One region of the Ectothiorhodospira sp. BSL-9 genome, then DNA from elsewhere that is predicted to be linked to it. Evidence: predicted binding sites of a transcription regulator. Region 1 holds the regulator's gene; the other holds the start of a gene.
The links. Region 1 encodes FliA, which starts transcription of late flagellar genes. Its sites were predicted from a motif close to GCTAAAGTTNNNNNNNNNNCNGCCGATA; they were not measured.
Positions count from the first base shown of each region.

Region 2: ECTOBSL9_RS14430 (methyl-accepting chemotaxis protein) is a predicted target of FliA. The motif match lies at 2,229-2,256, and genes of this name have one in related genera.

Region 1 covers NZ_CP011994.1:2,451,526-2,457,348, forward strand. The annotation lists gene flhA (flagellar biosynthesis protein FlhA) at 1-511, shown strand, start outside; gene flhF (flagellar biosynthesis protein FlhF) at 579-2,117, shown strand; gene ECTOBSL9_RS11425 (MinD/ParA family protein) at 2,101-2,991, shown strand; gene ECTOBSL9_RS11430 (RNA polymerase sigma factor FliA) at 3,003-3,725, shown strand; gene ECTOBSL9_RS11435 (chemotaxis response regulator CheY) at 3,828-4,208, shown strand; gene ECTOBSL9_RS11440 (protein phosphatase CheZ) at 4,218-5,003, shown strand; gene ECTOBSL9_RS11445 (chemotaxis protein CheA) at 5,111-5,823, shown strand, end outside.
Region 2 covers NZ_CP011994.1:3,137,582-3,143,404, forward strand. The annotation lists gene ECTOBSL9_RS14425 (GTPase/DUF3482 domain-containing protein) at 1-502, shown strand, start outside; gene ECTOBSL9_RS14430 (methyl-accepting chemotaxis protein) at 515-2,170, opposite strand; gene pabB (aminodeoxychorismate synthase component I) at 2,285-3,673, opposite strand; gene ECTOBSL9_RS14440 (efflux RND transporter periplasmic adaptor subunit) at 4,042-5,229, shown strand; gene ECTOBSL9_RS14445 (efflux RND transporter permease subunit) at 5,229-5,823, shown strand, end outside.

The DNA of each region.
Region 1 (5,823 bases):
CAAGACCCTGAACCTGGGCGTGGTGCTCAAGGTGATGCAGAACCTGCTGGCGGAACAGATCCCCATTCGCGACATGCGCACCATCGCCGAAACCTTGGCGGAGCATGGGCCGCGCAGTCAGGATCCCGACGTTCTGACGGCGGCGGTGCGGGTGTCTCTGTCCCGATCCATCGTGCAGAACATCATCGGAACGGCCACGGAATTGCCTTTGCTGGCCATTGACCCTTCGTTGGAACAGATTTTGCAAAAGTCTTCACAAGGGGCCTCGGGAGCGGGGTTGGGCATCGAGCCGGGGCTGGCCGAACGCCTGCAACGCTCCATCGCCGAGGCCTCCCAACGCCAGGAAATGTCCGGAGAACCCTCCGTCCTGGTGGTCTCGCCCGATATCCGGCCCTGGATGGCCCGCTGGTTACGCAGTGCTGTAAGGGGGTTGAACGTGCTGGCCTACACCGAAATACCGGATAACAAGCAGATCCGTGTGGTGGCCACCGTGGGACGGGAAGAGACCTGACAGGTGAAATACAGGCCGGCCTGGGCAATGTGCCGGGGTCGGGGCGAAACGGATAACGGGTATCGACATGAAGATTAAACGCTATTTTGCACCCGACATGCGCCAGGCGATTCGTCAGGTGCGTGACAGCCAGGGTCCGGATGCGGTGATCCTCTCAAGTCGCAGCGTGGACGGAGGGATCGAGCTGATCGCCGCCATCGATTACGACGAGGACCTGGTAACGGAAATGGCGGATCAGGCGGACCATGGAGATGCGCCGCGTGCTAACCGCGCATCTGACTCCCCGCCGCAGGAGGACGGGCTCGAGGATGATCTGCTATCGCTGGGTGTGGATGCGAAGTCAAAAGGCCAGGAGCGGATGCCATTACGTCGCGGGGCAGGGGATTCCTGGGCGCGCCTGCCTCAGGAAGCCACCCCATCCAGAGTGACTCAAAGGGACGCCTCCGGGAACGCGAGTGCGTCGTCGGAGGATGACCCCCTGAGCGCGATGATGACCCCCCTGATGGAGCCACCGGCCAGGCAGAAGCAAACCCCCTCACGCAAGAAGCCCGAGACAGGGCAGGTCAGGGCCAGGGCAGCCACCCAGAGTGACCCCGAGGATGCTGCCTTCAAGGCCATGCGCAAGGAAATTCAGGGACTGCGTGGGTTGTTGCAGGAGCAGCTCTCGGTATTGATGGATCAGGAGTTTGCCCGTTCCGAGCCCTGGCGTGCGGCCATTGCCCAGCGCCTGGCCTCCATGGGGGTGGACCACGAAGTGGCCAGGACAGTGGCCAGTGCCGTGGAACTGGACAAGACTCCGGCTGCCGGCCGGTTCGAGCCGGTGGAAGGGTGGTCCGAGGCCCTGCGCCAGTTGGCGGGCTTGCTGCCCATCGCGGACGATGACCTGCTGGACCACAATGGTATCATCGCCTTTGTGGGCCCCAGTGGCGTGGGTAAAACCACAACGCTGGCCAAACTGGCGGCGCTGGCCAGCCTGCGGCACGGGCAGGAATCCATCGCCATCATCACCACCGATGTCTATCGCCTGGGCGCTCATCGTCAGTTGCAGACCATCGGTCAGTTACTTGGGGTCACCGTCCATCTGGCGCAGACAGAGCAGCAACTCAAGGATATGCTTAGGCGGGTGAAGTCCAAAAGGCTTGTGCTGATCGATACCACCGGAACCAATCAGCGTGACAAGGGCATGCTCGATGAGCTGGCTCAGGTCACCTCGGCATCTGCCGCCCGCGTGATGCTGGTGATGGCCGCCAATGTGCAAAAGGGCGTGGTGGATGAGACCCTGAGCGGGTTCAGTCATTTGCAACCCCAGGGTTGCATCCTGACCAAGGTGGATGAAGCCGCCAGCCTGGGTGAGGTGCTGTCTGCTCTGATCTCATCCAGGCTGCCGCTCAATTTCATCAGCGCAGGCCAGAGGATCCCCGAGGACCTGCTGGCCGCCAGTGCCCCGCGGTTGGTTCAGATGGCGGCGGCGGCGCTTGAAGCCCCGGGGAGATTTTCCGAGCAACGACCTCGTTCCAGGTTCCGGGCGCAGACCGCGCCTGTGACCTCGCGTCCTGACAGTGTCAACGATCTCAGCACCAGGTTTACTCATGCCTTCACCCAGTGAGAATCAAAGCAGCGCATCGGGGCGCCGGGACAAGCCCCGGCCGGTTCGGGTGATTGCCGTTTCCAGCGGCAAGGGGGGGGTGGGCAAGACCAATGTGTCAGTCAACCTGTGTGCCGCGATGGCGCGGACGGGCAAGCACGTCATGCTCATGGACGCTGACCTGGGTCTGGCGAACGTGGATCTTCTCCTGGGGCTGCAACCCAAGAGGAATCTGTCCCATGTGCTGGAAGGGCAGTGCAGCCTGGATGAGGTGGTGGTGGAGGGCCCCAACGGGATGCTGATTGTCCCGGCGGCCTCTGGCATCGCCGATATGGCGGACCTGGGGCACGCCCAGCATGTGGGCATCATTCGCGCCTTCAGCGAACTCACTCACCCCCTGGACGTGTTGGTGGTGGACACTGCGGCAGGTCTGCATGACAGCGTGACCAGTTTCTGCCGGGCGGCCCATGAGGTGTTGGTGGTGGTCTGTGACGAACCAGCCTCCATCACGGATGCCTATGCACTGATCAAGGTCCTGTATCGGGACCACGGCGTCATGCGGTTCCGCATTCTGGCCAACATGGTGCGCAACGAGCAGGAAGACGAGGGGCGGAGCCTGTTCCGCAAGCTGGTCGCCGTGTGTGACCGTTTTCTTGACGACGTCACGCTCGACTATGTGGGGTCGATTCCCTACGACGACTATCTTCGCAAGGCCGTGCAGCGTCGTCAGTCCGTGGTGGAGGCCTTTCCCTCTTCGCCGGCGGCCCGGTCCTTTGCGGCCTTGCCCTCGCGTATAGAACAATGGCCCATGCCCCGAGGGGCCCGGGGCGGCATCGAATTTTTTGTGGAACGTCTGATCAATAGCGATCAGAGTGATCTGGAGCCAGCACCATAAGCGGTCTCGCCATGTATGCCAGCCAACAGTTGGATTCCAATACCCTGGTGGATGAGCATGTCGCCCTCGTCAAGCGCATTGCTTACCACCTGCTGGCGCGCCTGCCAGCCAATGTGCAGGTCGATGATCTGATTCAGTCGGGCATCATCGGCCTGCTGGAGGCTGCCCGTCATTACGATCCGTCCCAGGGGGCGAGTTTCGAAACCTATGCGGGTATCCGCATCCGCGGGGCCATGCTGGATGAGGTGCGTCGCAGTGACTGGACGCCCCGTTCCGTGCATCGTCACTCACGGCAGATCAGTGAAGTGATCCGCCAGATCGAGAATCGGGAAGGGCGGGAGGCCTCGGCAGCCGAGATCGCCGAGGCGCTCGGCGTGGATATGACCACCTATCAGGACATGCTCCGTGATGCGGTCTCAAGCCGGGTGCTGGGTTTCGATGATCTGGGGGATGACGATTCCTCGGCAGAAAACCTGCTGACCTCCGATGGGCCGGATCCGCTGATGGATCTGACGCGAACCGATTTCAAGAAGGCGCTGGTGGAGAACATCGGCGAGTTGCCGGAACGGGAAAGACTCGTGCTGTCCCTGTATTATGACGAGGAATTGAACCTGCGGGAGATTGGTCAGGTGCTGGGGGTGAGTGAATCCCGGGTCTGTCAACTCCATGGCCAGGCGCTGATGCGACTCAAGGCGCGCATGGGCGACTGGGTGGGGGATGGGGTTCGGGTCTGAGAGATCCCCGAGGTTGCTGGAGTCTGGAACACGTATCAATTCCGCGCGGCCAGCGCGCGGCTAACGATTTGCGCATCACTGGAGGTTTTTGTGGATAAGAATATGAAGATCCTCATTGTGGATGACTTTTCCACAATGCGGCGCATCATCAAGAACTTGCTGCGGGATCTTGGGTACAACAACACCTCCGAGGCGGATGACGGACATACGGCGTTACCCATGCTGCAAAATGGTAACTTCGATTTTCTGGTCACCGACTGGAACATGCCCATCATGCCCGGCATCGATCTGCTTCGCGCAGTGAGGGCAGACCCCCGCATCAAGGATATGCCCGTGCTGATGGTGACGGCAGAAGCCAAGCGCGAACAGATCGTCGAGGCGGCTCAGGCGGGCGTGAACGGCTACATCGTCAAGCCGTTCACGGCGGAAACCCTGCGGGAAAAGATCGACAGGATCTTCGAACGTCTCGAGCAAAACGGTTGATCATTGCCCATGGATAAGAGTCAAGACAGCGACAAAGAGGCCCTTTTCAGGAAGGAGCAACTGGAGCGGGCCCGGGAACTGGTCCAGATGATGGAGGCCGGCCAGGAAGACAAGGCGGGCCACCTGATCGAGGAACTGGGCCGCATGCACGAGAGCATGCTGTTCCAGGAACTGGGCAAACTCACCCGCGACCTGCACGAGGCGCTCAATAGTTTCCGCCTTGATACACGCCTGTCCGAACTCACTCATCAGGACATCCCTGATGCCAAGGAACGTCTTAACTACGTGGTGGCCATGACGGAGCAGGCTGCCCATCGCACGCTCAACGCGGTGGAGGAGAATCTGCCCGTGGCGGAGTCGCTGGCCACTCGCGCCGGGGAACTGGGTGCGGAGTGGACGCGGTTTCGCCAGCGCGAGATGTCTCTCGAGGAGTTCAGGCAGGTGAGCCAGCAATTGAGCGACTTTCTCGCGGATACGGAGCGGGATGCGGACAAGCTGCGCAAGGGTCTGTCCGAAGTCTTGATGGCCCAGGACTTTCAGGACCTGACCGGTCAGGTGATTCGCCGGGTCATGACCCTGGTTCAGGATCTGGAAGACAACCTGGTGGGGCTGGTGAGGGTATCGGGGCAGCGACTGACCAAACCCGAGACCGACAAGAACGCGGCTGATCCACGCAAGGATGCCGGCCCTGCCAGCGCCGGCACGGGTCCCGCAGTCTCCGGGACCTCCGACAAGGGGGAAGTGGTCAGCGGGCAGGACGATGTGGACGATCTGCTCTCCAGCCTGGGTTTCTGATCGGGTCCAAGGGCCCACCTCCGGGCGTATGCCCATTTCAGAATTCCCTGAGTTGGCCGCCAACCTGGGAGTGAGAAGGGCATCCGCACGACGCGCGAGAACAAGGCATGACTCTGGACACCGACGACGAAATCCTGAACGACTTCCTCATTGAGGCCAGTGAGATCCTGGATGCCCTCGGTGAGCAGTTGGTGCAGTTGGAGCGAACGCCTGACGACAAGGACCTGCTGAACTCCGTCTTCCGGAGTTTCCATACCATCAAGGGGGGCGCCGGGTTCCTCAATCTGGAAAACCTGGTCAAGATCTGTCACCGCGCCGAGGACGTCTTCAACCTGTTGCGCCAGGGTCAGCGTCGTGCCGACAGCAACCTGATGGACATCATCCTTCAGGTGCTGGATGTGCTCAACCGGATGTTCGATGAATTGCGTGCCGGCCAGGAGCCCGAGCCTGCGCCTGATCATCTGTTGGCGGCCCTGGAGCCTCTCACTTACCCCGAGGGAGAAGAACCCGCACACCTGTCACCCCCTCCTGCGGCGGCGCCTGCTGTGCCTGCCGAGCCAGCCCCGGCACCTTCTGCCCCCATGCCACCGGCGGGAACAGCTGACGGGGATATCACTGACGAAGAATTCGAGGCGCTGCTGGATGCCATGCAGGAGGGCAAGGACAATGGACAGCCCGGGGCCGGCGCGGGCGCATCACCCGTGGCATCAGCCGCAGAGACGGCCCAGCAAGGAAGTGATGAGATCACGGATGCAGAATTCGAGCAGTTGCTGGACGAGCTTCAAGGTAAGGGGGCGGCGGCAGGTGGGCCTTCCACTGC
Region 2 (5,823 bases), 690 kb from region 1:
CATGGATCTGTTCACCACCGAGGCCTTGCGTCATTACGGGCTGCGTAGCAGTGAGGGGGCAGCGGTCGGCGGAGCCATCGGGCTGGCCATCGACGTGATGGCCCTGGGCACTACCCTGGGTGCGGGCACCGCTGTGGGCGCCACCGCCGGTGCGCTCATGGGCAACGGCGTCGGCCTGGGTCGGCGCCTGGGTCAGCGCATGCGGGGGCAACGGGAACTGAGGGTCAATGACGCCACGCTGCGCCTGCTGGCCCTGCGCCAACGGCAGCTGGCCCGGGCCCTGTCGCGTCGTGGCCATGGTGCCGAAAAGGCCCTGGAACTCAACACCCCCACGGATAACACCTGGCGCCGGGGCAAGTTGCCTGCCCCGGTGCGCAAGGCGCGGCTCTATCCCCGCTGGTCACGGTTGAATGAGCGGGCTGATGGCGTGGAGTCGAAGCCACGCGCTCAGGCGTTGGAGACGTTAACCGAGCAGTTGCTGGACGAAGGGGACCGTGGGTAAGTCCCCGCAATCCTACACCTGATAACCCGACACCCGATTCTGCAAATCCGCTGCCAGTCGCGCCAGTTGCTCGCTGGCGGCAGCGATTTCCTGGGCGCCATTGGAAGTCTGATCCACCGAGTGACTAATGGTACTGATGTTGCGGTTGATCTCCTCGGCCACGGCTGACTGCTCCTCGGCGGCGCTGGCGATCTGCGCATTCATGTCGTTGATGCTGACGATGGAATGATTGATGGAGTCCAGTGACTGACCGGCCTTGGCGGCCTTGGACACACTGTCCTTGGCCTTGGTGCGACCCTGTTCCATCACGCGCACTGCCCCGCTGGCGCCACTTTGCAACCGCTCGATCATGTCCTGGATCTCGGTGGTGGAACTCTGGGTACGGCTGGCGAGTGTACGCACTTCATCGGCTACCACCGCGAAGCCGCGGCCCTGTTCACCGGCACGGGCCGCCTCGATGGCGGCATTCAGGGCCAGCAGGTTGGTCTGCTCGGCAATGCCACGGATCACATCCAGCACCTTGCCGATCTCGTCGCTGTCGGCGGACAGACGGGTAATCACCTCAGAGGCGTTCTCCACCTCATGAGCCAACTCCTCGATGGAGGCAATGGTCTCCCTCACCACCTGACTCCCCGTGGTGGTTTCCTGCTGGGTCTCCTGGGCGGACTGGGCCGCGTGGGAGGCATTGCGGGCCACCTCCTGCACCGTTGCCGTCATCTCGTTCATGGCCGTGGCCACCTGATCCGTCTCCGAGTGCTGCCGCTTCACCTGCTCGCGAGTTTCCTCCGAGGTAGTGGAGAGCTGTTCTGCCGCCGAGGAAAGCTGCGCCGTGGCCGAACCCACCTGGCGCACCAGCTCATGTACCCGGTCGGCAAAGCGGTTGAAACCCTCTGCCAGGTCGGCCACCTCGTTTCTGCCCTTCACCACGAGTCGCTGCGTCAGGTCCCCGCCGCCATCGGCGATGTCACGCAGGGTATGTGCCGCCTCGCGGATGGGCCCCACGATCATGCGGGAAAAGAACACCGCACCCACGACACCCACAACCAGGACCATCATCAGAGCAACCAGCATCCCGCCCACCAGCTCGGTGACACCCCGGGCCACGATGGTATCGGCCTGTTCCTTGGGGATACCCAGTCCCATGATGCCGATAACCTGATTGCGTTCGTTGAACAGGGGTTCATAGGATGTCAGATGGGGTACCCCCACGATCTCGGAAACACCGGTGTAGCGTTCACCCTGAATCACCGATGCGTAGGCGGGCGTGTCGCGGCCCAAGGGTGTGCCCACCGCACGCCTGCCATCGGGACGGGTCACGCTGGTGATCACCCGGGGAAACTGGTTGCCATCGCGACCAAAGATGGTGAACACGATCCCCAGATCCCGGCTGATGGCATCGGCCATCTCGTGACGCCCTTCCAGGGGTTCGCCACCCGCATCCACCAGTCGCCCATTGGAGACCCCAACGCTGCCGTAATACTGCGCCAGATACACCCGGGCGGCCCGTAGGTCCCCCTCCGCCTTCACCAGCAGGCTGTGATCCACCAACTGACGGGAGGTATTGGACATGCTGTGATAGGACACCAGCAGGAATACCAGCCCCACGGCCGTCAGCCCCACCACCGCGAACAGAATCAGCCTTGCCTGGATCGTTATATTATTCAGCATTTTGACGTCTCTTGTTGAAGCCCTGGGTCATCCGGTATCGGCCAGCGGTTATCCATCTTATCGGCCGCCAGCGGGCATTCCTTAATGCCCCGCCCTTAATCCCCCGCGCCGTGATCACCCCGCGGGTCCACGCAACAGGCTCATCATGGCGCTGGCCTTGTGCAGGGTCTCCTGGTACTCATCCTCGCCATCGGAGCCTGAGGTGATGCCCCCGCCGGCCCAGAACCGGACCTGCCCATGGCTGTTCACCAGGGTGCGGATGGCAATACTGGTGTCCATGTCGCCATCAAACCCCACATAACCGATGGCCCCGCAGTACACCCCACGCCGATGCGGCTCCAGGGCCTCGATGATCTCCATGGCTCGAAGCTTGGGCGCCCCGGTGATGGACCCTCCGGGAAAACATCCCCGCAACAGATCCAGCGCATCACGCCCCGCCGCCAGGCGGCCGCTCACCGCACTCACCAGGTGATGCACCGTGGCATAGGTTTCCACACTGAAGAGTTCCGGCACAGTCACGCTGCCAATGGCGCAGCTCTTGCCCAGGTCGTTGCGCAGCAGATCCACGATCATCACATTCTCGGCCCGATCCTTGGAACTGGAGGCCAGTTGCGCCCGCTGCGTCTGGTCGGCGATACGGTTGGCGCCCCGGGGGCGGGTCCCCTTGATGGGACGGGTGCTCACCTCGCCGGCGCGCACCTCCAGAAATCGCTCTGGCGAATTACTCAGGATGCTGGCCTCGGGCAATTTGAGAAAGGCCCCGAAGGGCGCCGGGCTGATGTCCCTGAGGCGCTGGTAGCTACTCCAGGCATCCCCCTGAGCCAGGGCACTGAAGCGTTGCGCCAGGTTCACCTGATAACAGTCTCCATCGCGGATGAAGGCCTGCACCCGGGCGAAGCGGGCCTGATAATCCTGCCGTGACATATTGGACTGCAACTCGCCACGCAGCCTGAATCCCGACCGCATCCGTCCCCGGCCGGCCTTGGATAGCATACGCAGCAACTCCGGCCAGATTCGGGCCGTATGGGGATCCAGTCCGCGCCCCACCAGCCAGGCGGTTTGTTCCTGATGATCCACCACCACCGCCCAGTCATGGATGCCCACCGCCATCTCCGGCAGGTTCTCGCCATCCTGGGCCAGCGATGGCAGGTGTTCAAACCGACGCGCCAGGTCATAGGCAAAATAACCCAGGGCGCCCCCTGCGAAGGGCAGACCACTCACCGGCGGCAATCGCGGCCCCAGGCAGTCCGCCACCAGGCGCAGCGGATCGTCCCCGCTTTCGCGCACGCCACTGCGTTCCTGGATTCGCGTCACGCCGCCCCGGGTGACCACTGTGACGAAGGGGTCGGCGGCCAGGATATCGTAGCGCCCGCGCTGACCGGCGGTGCCACCGCTGTCCAGAAATACCGCCCAGGGTCGATCCGCCAACACCTGAAACAGCCGCGCCCCATCCCCCGGGTAGGGCAGACGCTCAAGCCGGAAACCGGTGGAACGGGCGGTCATGGTGGCGGGGGGACCCTCGTGGATGACGTGGAAACAGGCAGCGGGAGCGCGGATTCTACTATGATGCCGGTCGCAATGGGGGCCGGGCCGGATGGCGTCTGCCGGTCTGGACTGAGTATACTGCGCCCGCTGCATGACAAACGTCGCCCGCGTGGCCGGTGCATGAAACCCGCGCCCACCGATGGTGTCTATCCGCAGGGCAGATCACTGCACACCCTGTCGGCGAATTCGCTGTCAACGAATGGCAGCGTCATGCGTTTACCCCTTTCGAGGCCTTTGTGGCTGCCACCCGGCGTGGCATCCATGGCCTGGATCAGCCACCGTTCAAGCCCACACGACCCCGCCCTTCCGGCCATGGACAAGACCCGATGAAACGACTCCCGATCCTGATCGCCCCGGCATTGATCCTGGTGGCGGTGCTCATCTGGTGGGGAACCGGATCCGATTCCGACACCGGGCCTGGCCCGGGCGCCGGCCAGGGGGCTGTGGCCGTGAGCGTGGATACCGTCACGCGCGCTGATCTGACGGACCGTGCGTTCTTCACCGGCTCCCTGGTGGCGGCTCACCGGGTGGAGGTGGCTACGCGCGTGGCCGGGCGTCTGGAGCGTCTGCATGTGGACATTGGCGATCGGGTGGAGCCGGGACAGTTGCTGGCAGAACTGGACGATGACGCGTTCCAGCAGGAAATGGAGCAGGCCCGCGCCGAACTGGCGGTGGCCAATGCCAATCTACTCGAAGCCCAGGCGGCACTGACCTCGGCACAGCGCGCCCTGGATCGCACCCGGGATCTACGGGAACAGCGGGTGGCCTCTCAGTCCGAACTGGATTCGGCGGAAACCGACGTGGAGGCCCGGCAAGCGGGCGTCACCCTGGCCCGATCCCAGATCGCCCAGCGCCAGGCGGCCCTGCGCAATGCCCAGATCCGTCTGGAGTACACCCGCATCCAGGCCGGACTGGAGAACGGTGAAGGCCAGTGGCTGGTGGCCGATCGCATGGTGGATCAGGGCAGCATCCTGCAGGCCAACACCCCCATCCTGGCGCTGGTGAATCTGCAACCCCTGCGTGCCCGGGTGTTCGTCACCGAACGGGATTACGCCCGTCTGGCGCCCGGCCAGTCGGCTCAGCTTTCCACCGTTGCCCATCCCGGCGAGACCTTTGAAGGTCAGGTGACCCGCGTCGCCCCCGAGTTCCGTGAGGCTTCCCGTCAGGCCCGGGTGGAAATCCAGGTGCCCAACCTCGACCAACGCCTGCGGCCCGGCATGTTCGTGGAGGCCAGGATCAGCACCCGCACTGTGGAAGACGTGACTGTGGTGCCCATTGATGCGGTGCTCGAACGGGACGGCCAGCGCGGCGTCTTCCAGGTGGAAGAAGCAGACAATGGCCCCATTGCCCGGTTCGTGGCCGTCAGCACCGGCATTGAGGAAGCCGGTAAGGTGCAAATCACCGATCCCGAGATCAGTGGTCGGGTGGTTACCCTGGGACAGCATCTGCTCAGTGATGGTGTGCGGCTGCGTATCGCCGATGAAGGCGAGGCACGTGCCGAGGGCGCACGCTGATGAATCCCGCTAGCTTTACCGTCCCTCGCCCCATATTCACCTCCATGGTGACAGCCATTGTGGTCACCCTGGGGCTCATGTCCCTGTTCCGCCTGCCCATCGATCTGATGCCGGACATCACCTTTCCCACCATTTCGGTGATGACCACCTATGAAAATGCCGGCCCGGAGGAAATTGAACAACTGATCACCCGGCCCGTGGAGGAAGCCGTTTCGGCCGTCCCGGGCGTGGAGGAAGTCACGTCCACCTCATCCGAGGGTTCCAGCACCGTTCGGATTTCCTTTACCTGGGGCACCAACCTGGACGACGCCACCAACGAGGTGCGCGACCGTCTCGATCGTATCGTCAATGCCCTTCCCGAGGAGGCCGACCGCCCCAGGGTGCGTCGCTTCGACAGTTCGGACCTGCCGGTGATGCTCATCGGCGTGGCCGCCGAGCTGGACCCCATCGAACTGCGTCAACTCATTGATGACCGTATCCGCACCCGCCTGGAGCGGGTGCCCGGCGTGGCGGCCGTGGACGTCTGGGGCGGCCTGGAACGGGAGATCCGGGTGGAAGTGGACCAGGACAGGCTGCAGTCCCTGAAGCTGGATC